DNA from 2 places in the Paenilisteria weihenstephanensis genome. Region 1 is predicted to be linked to the other one. Evidence: predicted binding sites of a transcription regulator. Region 1 holds the regulator's gene; the other holds the start of a gene.
The links. The regulator NrdR, encoded in region 1, represses ribonucleotide reductase genes. The targets are predictions, from matches to a motif close to AACACNATATATNGTGTT.
Positions count from the first base shown of each region.

Region 2: the regulator NrdR is predicted to act here: its motif matches at 2,681-2,698, upstream of nrdD (anaerobic ribonucleoside-triphosphate reductase).

Region 1 covers NZ_CP011102.1:1,990,816-1,995,445, reverse strand. The annotation lists gene mutM (DNA-formamidopyrimidine glycosylase) at 1-549, shown strand, start outside; gene coaE (dephospho-CoA kinase) at 559-1,155, shown strand; gene nrdR (transcriptional regulator NrdR) at 1,209-1,673, shown strand; gene UE46_RS09670 (replication initiation and membrane attachment family protein) at 1,690-3,096, shown strand; gene dnaI (primosomal protein DnaI) at 3,102-4,025, shown strand; T-box leader at 4,101-4,335, shown strand; gene thrS (threonine--tRNA ligase) at 4,432-4,630, shown strand, end outside.
Region 2 covers NZ_CP011102.1:210,883-215,512, reverse strand. The annotation lists gene nrdG (anaerobic ribonucleoside-triphosphate reductase activating protein) at 1-519, opposite strand, end outside; gene nrdD (anaerobic ribonucleoside-triphosphate reductase) at 512-2,662, opposite strand; gene UE46_RS00930 (helix-turn-helix domain-containing protein) at 2,932-3,156, opposite strand; gene UE46_RS00925 (SDR family NAD(P)-dependent oxidoreductase) at 3,167-4,126, opposite strand; gene UE46_RS00920 (hypothetical protein) at 4,147-4,630, opposite strand, start outside.

The sequences.
Region 1 (4,630 bases):
CATACGCACGTAACGTTCCATTTTACAGATAGTACTGAATTGCGTTACCTTGACGTTCGTAAATTTGGTACGATGGAACTCGTTCTAAAAGGTCAAGAAGGCCTCACCAAATCCATTCAAAAACTTGGACCAGAGCCGCTTTCCGATACGTTTGAAAAAACTGCTTTTGCAACAAAATTAAAGAAATCAGGACGCGCGGTGAAAACGGTGCTTCTCGATCAAAGTTTGGTCGCTGGAATCGGTAATATTTATGCAGATGAAATTTGTTTTCAAGCAAAAGTACTTCCTGAACGACCAGCGAATACGCTGAAACCCGCAGAAATCAGACGCCTTTTCGAAAGCACAAAGGCGATCATGACAGAAGCAGTTGCACTTGGTGGCTCGACGATTCGAACTTATGTGAACTCACAAGGAAAAATCGGCGGCTATCAAGACAAACTCCAAGTATACGGCGAAAAAGGCAACCCATGTCCGGTATGTGGCACGCCTATCGTGAAAATAAAACTAAACGGCAGAGGCACACATTTTTGCCCAAAATGCCAGAAATAGGTGCTAAGAATGGCTTACATTATCGGGTTAACGGGTGGTATTGCAAGTGGTAAAAGCACTGTCAGCCAAATGCTACAAGAAGCGGGTTATCCAATTGTTGACGCGGATATCGCAGCTAGAAAAGTCGTTGAAAAAGGAACAGAAGGTGCCCGTCAAATAGAAGCGACGTTTGGCATAGAAGTTTTTCAAGCGAACGGAGAGCTTGACCGTCAAACATTAGGTAACATTATTTTTCATGATCCTAAGAGACGAGAGCAGCTCAACGCGATCGTTCACCCGCTCGTAAAACAGTGGATGTTAGCAGAACGGGATCGGCTAATAGAAAATGGTGCAGAAATTATCGTCTTTGATATCCCGCTTTTAATCGAAAGTAAGCTGGAGAAACTTGTGGATACCATTGTTGTTGTGGCAGTGGACGAAGAAACACAATTAACACGCTTGATGGAGCGGAACAATGCAACAGAATCGGAAGCAATCGCGAGAATTTCCAGTCAAATGCCATTATCCGAGAAAGTGAAGCACGCGAATACTGTGATCGATAATAGCGGTAGTTTGCAAGAAACAAAACAGCAAGTAGATGCGCTCGTTCAGACTTTTTTAAAGTAAGCGAAGTCGTGGTATACTAGTGAAACGAATAAGATAAATAGGAGTGGGTGACAATGAGATGTCCATCTTGTAAAAGTAATAGTTCGCGTGTCGTGGATTCAAGACCAGCCGATGATGGCAATTCGATTCGCCGGCGCAGAGAATGTGAGGCGTGCGGTTTCCGATTTACAACCTTTGAAAAAGTAGAAGAGAGCCCGCTGATCGTTGTCAAAAAAGATGGCGTCCGCGAAGAATTTGCGCGTGATAAAATATTGCGAGGATTAATCCGCGCATGTGAAAAACGTCCAGTCTCCGTAGAGCAGCTAGAAGACGTTGTAAATAGCGTCGAGCGTGAACTAAGAAGTGACGGAGAAAGTGAAGTATCCTCTCATTTAATCGGAGAAAAATTGATGGATAAATTGGCAACACTCGATGAAGTAGCTTACGTTCGTTTTGCTTCCGTGTACCGTCAATTCAAAGATATCAGTGTTTTTGTAGATGAATTAAAAGATTTGATGAATAAAACAAGACATGAATAAAGAAAGGTGGAGTAGAGTGGCAGAATTTTGGATGGAATTACAACCGGTAGATAGCTATCAAGTAAAAGCGAATGGCGTCCTATCAGAAAAAGATCGCAAAATTATGACCTTCTTGTATCAGCCACTCATGGGCGCGGAATGTCTAGCGCTTTACGACACACTCGTTACAGAAGTGGAAGAAAACAGGCTGTGGTCAGAAAGTCATAGTCACAGCCAATTATTAAATCTACTCGGAATCAGTTTAGCTAATCTTTTCCAAGCACGATTGAAATTGGAGGGATTGGGTTTGTTACGTAGTTTCGTGCGAACGACAGGTGAATCCCGACATTACATATATGAAATGGCAGCACCGCTTTCGCCAGAACAATTTTTCTCAGATGGCCTTTTAAATATTTATTTATACAGCAAAATTGGTAATGCGCAATACCAACGCTTACGCCGCTTCTTTTCCGATGAGCCGATGTCAGAAGAAGGATTCGATGAGGTGACGTGTTCGTTCCAAGATGTTTTTGAGACGTTTAATGGTAGCGAGCATCCCGTAAGTGCCGTAACGAACGGTGAGCCGATTGGTCGCGCCAAATCACAGGGGGTTACCCTCGACGACAAGACCTTTGATTTTGCAGTATTGCTCCAGAGTTTATCGCCAACAATGTTATCCCGCAATGCGATAACCGAAGAAGTTCGCGCGTGTATTTTGAAACTCCATGCCATTTATGCCGTCGAAGAGCTCGATATGGTGCATTATTTATATCGCTCTGTACAAGCGGATGGTTCGCTCGATTTGGATTATTTGCGCAAAATTGTTCGAGATGGCTACCAATTGCAGCATAATCGTTTACCAGAATTAACAGCCAAAACGCAGCAAAATGTTAACAAAGAAGAAGCTGAGCAAATAACAAGGCCAGAAGATGCCTCTGATATCGAAGCGCTCCAAGCCTATCTAGACAGAGTCACGCCATATCAGTTACTCATCGACATAAGTGACGGAGCAGTTCCCGCCGAAACCGATTTGAAAATCATCGATGAAGTGATGAACCAACAAAACCTACCAATCCCAGTGATGAACGTATTAATCGAGTACGTATTGTTGCGTTTAGACGGTAAAATCGCGAAAAACTTCATGCTAACCATTGCGGCCCATTGGAAACGTAAAAAAGTGCAAACGGCAAAAGAAGCGATGGAAATGGCTTGGGCAGAACATGAAAAATATAAAAAACTACAAGAAGAAGGCACGAAGAAAGAACCAACAGATTACCGCAATAAAAATAATAAATATAAACAGCAAGGTCGAAAAGAAGTATTGCCAGACTGGTTCGATAAAGAAGAGGTCAAACCTGTTGAAAAAGCAATGACAAGCCGTGAAAAGTCAACTCTCGACAAGCAAGTAGAAGAAATGAAAAAACGCTTAAAAGAAGGTAGGTGACAAAGATGGATAAAATTGAACGCACACTTGGCCAACTATTCCAAGGTCGTGATTTTGAGAAGCAATATGAAACGTTAAAACAACAAGTTCTCGCCTATAGTCCAGTTCAGGACTTCTTAAAAGCAAATAACGAGGACATCAATGAGCAGATTATTAATCAAAACTTATCGAAACTGTACGAATTCATGACGGAGCATCAAAAATACCAAGATAAGAAAGACACATTAATGCCTGGTTATGCGCCTCGTCTAAGTCTGAATGGTGATTACATTACGGTAACTTATTATCCAACAGAAGAAAAAATACAAGCGGACCGACAGCGCGCTATCGAAAAACGAATTCGTTCTTTGTATATGCCGAAACAAATCATGGAAGCAACAATGGATGATTTCACAATAGACAACGAATCGCGCAGTGCGGCATTTTTAGCAGCAGGAGAATTCCTGAGCACGTACCAAAAAGGTTCAACCGGTATGCAAAAAGGCTTATATATTCATGGAAGTTTTGGAACGGGAAAATCTTATTTGCTTGGTGCCATGGCGAAGGATTTAGCCCTAAAAGGAATCTCCACAACACTTGTTTATTTACCTGAATTCATGCGTGAAATCAAACAATCTATCGCGGATAATAGCGTTGGTGAAAAGATTCAATTCGCGAAAGAAACAGAAATTCTGATGTTGGACGATATAGGCGCAGAATCCATGACAACATGGACTCGTGATGAAGTACTTGGTGCTATTTTACAATTCAGAATGCAGGAAGAATTACCGACTTTTTTTTCTTCCAACTACAGTATGGAGCATTTAGAGAATCATTTAATGTTCTCAAATAACGGAAATGAAGAACGGATGAAAGCACGTAGAATCATGGAGCGAGTGCGCTATCTAGCCAAAGAGGTAGAGCTTGACGGACGTAATCGCAGGTATTAGAAATCGTATTTTGAAATTTGCTTCAAGTAAAGCTTGCCATTTCAAGCAATCCGATTTATAATACAAGTAATGATGAAACAAGTATTGATAAGGACAACATTTTATTTTGTGTCTGATTCACAGAGAAGGAGGCATTGCTGAGACCCTCCTAATTAGCCAATAAAGTGACCCCCTTTGAACTTTTCACTCGAAATCAAGTTCTCTTGAAAGTAGGTTGAAACGGATCACACCGTTAACTGTGACAAGAGTAGAATTTTTCGGAATTCTTAAATCTTGGGTGGAACCACGTGTTGAAAGACTCGTCCCTTGCATAAGCATGGGATGGGTCTTTTTTTGTTCCTAAAAAGTTAGAATGTGCTTCAAATGTCCGCGTTTCGTCTAAAAATTGAAGAAGGAGTCGAAGAAAATGAAAATTACATTTCCAGATGGTGCAGTAAAAGAATTTGAGGCTGGCGTTTCCACAGCGGATATCGCGGCATCAATCAGCCCAGGCCTTAAGAAGAAGGCATTAGCAGGTAAAGTGAACGGAACATTGGTTGACCTTGTGACACCGATTCACGAGGATTCAAAAGTTGAAATCGTGACTCCAGATCATGAAGACGCGC
Region 2 (4,630 bases), 1.6 Mb from region 1:
CAAAGATGCCCTCACATCAATAATTCGCTGGTTGCTCGAACCTTTAAATGCCAAATTTGGATCAAATAAATCCTGCTCGAAACGCCCATCAACAAGGACATCAACATAAGAAAGCAACTCCAATTTATCCGGAGTTTCCTGCATCAATTCTTCCCACGTATAGCCCGTCCACGACCAAATATCCTTCGAATCGTCAAACAGCGCACGAACTCTTTTTACAAGCGGCAAACACACACCTGTATTCAAAAATGGTTCCCCGCCAAGCAGCGTCAATCCTTGCACACTTTCATGCCACAAATCCGCAATAATCCGATCCTCCAGCTCATCTGAATACGGCGTTCCATATCGAAATGACTGCGCCGCCTTATTATAACAGCCCTCACAATGAAAAGGACAACCCGAAACATACAGGCTACACCGCACGCCCTCACCATCGACAAAATTAAACGGTTTGTAGTCGGCGATATAATTAGCAGAAAGCTTATCAGCACGCCATTCTTGCGGTTTCGGATTATTCATTTGGCGACTCCAGATGTTTCACACGCTGCGTAATCTCTTCATGTCTGCCGTGTACCATTGGACGCTTCATCGGATTTCCCAAATAACCACACGTTCGCTTCACAACATCCGCCGTTTCTGGGTCCGTATTCCCACATTGTGGACATTTAAAGCCCTCTGCGGTTGGCGCAAATTCACCCTCAAAATCACATTCATAACAGCGATCAATCGGTGTATTTGTTCCAAGATAAGCCACGCGATCATACGAATAATCCCAAACAGCTTCCAAAGCCTTCAAATTATGCGTCAACTTCGGATATTCACAATAATGAATAAAACCACCCGAACAATATTCGGGATATTCCATCTCAAAATCGAGCTTCTCAAACGGCGTCACTTTTTTGCGGACATCGTAATGGAACGAGTTTTGATAGTATTCCTTGTCGGTAATATCTTTAATATCGCCGTATTTCTCGCGGTCCAGGCGATTAAACCGGTCCGTCAAACTCTCGCTCGGCGTCGAATACACACTGAACCAATAGCCGTACTCCGCCTTCCAATCATCCGCGTAGCCTTTTAGCTCCTTCAAAATCTCGATCGTAAAGGCTTTCGCTTCCGGATTCGTCTCCCATTCGCCACCATAAAACATCGTCGCCGCTTCATACAAGCCGATATAGCCAATCGAAATCGTCGACCGTTCTTTGTTGAAAAGTTGATCCACGTCCTGCCCATCATCGAGGCGTTTTCCAAATGCTCCATACTTATATAAAATCGGCGCGTTCTCTGGCTTAGCCTCACGCACCCGTTCCAATCTGAAAAGTAGCGCGTCCTTCACCGTCTGCATCCGTTCCGTGAAAATTTCCCAGAATCGTTCTTTGTCGCCACCACTTTGAATCGCAATCCGCGGTACATTCAGCGTCACAACGCCCAAATTATTCCGTCCCGCATTCACAAAATTACCGTTTTCATCTTGCCAAGCCGGTAAAAACGAACGACATCCCATCGGCACTTTGAAATCACCCGCCAAACGCACAAGCGAATCGTAATTCAGCACATCTGGGTACATCCGTTTCGCCGAACATTCCAACGCCAACTGTTTAATATCATAATTCGGATCACTTTCCGCCAAATTCGTTCCCCGCTTAATCGAAAATACCAGTTTCGGAAAAATCGCCGTCTGTTTATCTTTACCAATCCCGCCAAGCCGAACCTTCAAAATCGCCATTTGAATCTCACGCGCAAACCAATCCTCGCCCAGCCCGAAGCCCAACGTCACGAACGGCGTCTGCCCATTACTCGTGTACAGCGTATTAATCTCATACTCCAAACTTTGCATCGCATCATAAATGTCTTTTCGCGTCCGTTCCTGCGCAAATTCCACCCGCTTCTCCGCCAAAACCCATTTTTCCGCTTCGCTCTGGTGCTTCGAGTAATTCAATTTCGCATACGTCGCCAAAACTTCATCAATCCGATCCACCGAACAACCACCGTACTGCGAACTCGCCACATTCGCGATAATTTGCGCAATTTGAGCCGTCGCAGTCTGAATCGATTTCGGGCTTTCCACATTCGCGTTTCCAATCGTAAATCCGTTCGCAAGCATGCCTTCAATATCAATCAAACAACAATTCGTCATCGCGTGATACGGACTATAATCAAGGTCGTGGAAATGAATGTCACCTTTCAAATGAGCGTTGGCCACGTGTTTGGGTAGCATATATTTCAGCGCATAGCTCTTCGCCACCGCGCCCGCCGTCAAGTCCCGCTGCGTATTAAAAACCGTCGCGTCCTTATTCGCGTTCTCGTTCACCACCGTTTTATCCTTATCGAGCAACTTCTGCACGCTCGTCGTCAAGTCTGTCATACTCGCCCGATGCGAATCCCGATCATGCCGATATTCAATGTAAGCCCGTGCCACATCCGGATATGTAGATTTCATCAGCTGATTCTCGACCACATGCTGAATCTCATCGATCGTCACCGCCGCATCGTTTGGTAAGCTTTTCACAATATCAACTAAAACTTCTTCCAAATAAGCCGCATCATCGACATCACAACTCACCATCGAAGCCTGCACCGCATTACGGATCTTGATGAGGTCAAACCCGACCTTCCGACCATCCCTTTTGATAACTAATTGTTCAGTTTCCTTCTCCACGTACATGTACTCCGCTTCCCTTCAAACACTATATATTGTATCTCCTTTTACATTATGACACAATATAAGCTTTTTTTCTAACGAAAATCCGAAGCACTTCAAAAATAGGCTATTCGAACGAACTTTCAAAAAAAGCTTGCCAAGAGAGAATGTGATTAAACCAGCAATCGTGATTCCGCCAGATAATAATAACTACATAGTGAAGAGGCTAATGGCTTATTTTTGCGAAAAAGCCTCTAAAACCAAAACGCGATTTCAGAGGTCTATTTCTTATATTAAACGGTATAATTATACTTTTTCCGTAACCAGTATGCGTCCGCTTTCCGATTCTCAATCTCATGTCGATAATAAAGCACCGCAGATCCTTTTTTGATCTTGTTGATTTTACCACGGGACACTAAGGAAAAGAAGCATTGGCGCGATATATCTAGGTACTCGATTGCCTCTCTCGTTGATAAGAAATACTCATCTAATAGTTCTAATAATTCTCTATTTTCCATGATGCCCTCCTTATTTCGCAACTTCTAAATCTGCTCTTAGCCGGGTTAAACCTTCATGTAAAGCGACTTCGCTCTTCCAGCCTAGTAAATTTTCTGCGCGCCCGGCGTCTAAAACCGAACGTCTAACATCGCCAGCTCGCGGTGCTTCCATGAAGATCGCCACATCTTTCTCAAAAACCGCTAAAATTTCTTTATAAATATCCAAAATCGCTATTTCTTCGCCCGTTCCGACATTTACAACCGTGTTTGTTGGTTTTTCGCTGGCTAATTTATTGATTTCAACAACGTCTGCTACATACACATAATCACGCGTACAGCCGTTTGGCATGTCTGGATACGTCATCAATACAGATGGTTTGTCCGCCAAGATGTTGTTTAAGAAAATCGGGATAACACCACATTCGCCGTCTGGCACTTGTCTTGGCCCATAAATATTGGCATAACGGACAACCGTGAAGTCGTAACCATATTGCGCGGCATACATTTCGATATATTTTTCACCTGTAAATTTCGTTAATGCGTATGGGGAAATGAGTTGTGGTGTGTCTGTTTCTGCCGATTTCTCATCGCCTTCAATTTTCTTACTTAGCGCGCCACCAGATGATACGTAGATGAAAATTTCGATTGGATAAGCTTTCACGCAGTCTAAAATGGTCATCAGGCCAACAAGATTCACGTCTAGATCGTAACTCGGATTTTCAACAGAATAGGCAACGGATTTTTGGGCAGCGTGGTGGTTGATCTGATTCGGTCTGTGTGTTTTGAATAGTTGCATCATCAATTCAGCGTCGCGGATATCACCTTGTACAAACGTGAAGGATGGATGCTTGCTAATGTCGGCTAGATTATTCATATTTCCGGATACTAAGTTATCGATACAGACAACATTGTAACCTTCCGCAAGATACATTTCACAAAGATGAGATCCGATGAAACCTGCGCCACCTGTGACTAAAATTGTTTTTTCCATTGTTTTTGCCTCCTGAATTTCTATTTTTGTGCTGCGGGGTTTTCGTCTTGTTTTTGACTGCGGTATTCATTATTTAAAGCAACCATGTAGATTGTTGCGAGTACGAGGAAAATACTTGTGTTGGATACTAAAACGGTGTCAATTGGGCTTGTTAGTAGGGCGTATACGAGCGGTAGGAAAATCAGAAACTTAATTTGGTACGTGCTGCCGATGATTTCTTTGTATAGCAGCCAGAAAATGTAGCCGATAATGACGATGATGAAAAACATACCGAGATAGCCAAGTTCTCCGATAATCATGGCCCAGTAAGAGTCGGTGACAAAGTTCGGGTTTTCTTGCGTCAATCCCCAGACACGAGAAATGCCATATTGTTCGTAAAGTGGGGAGTAGTTCAGGCGTGAGGCGTTAGAGCCGAACATTCCGAGGCCTGCGCCGAACGGGGCGTGCTCGCTTGCAATCGTGAAACTTGTGTCGAGCAATACGCCACGCGCTTCTCCGTCTGTC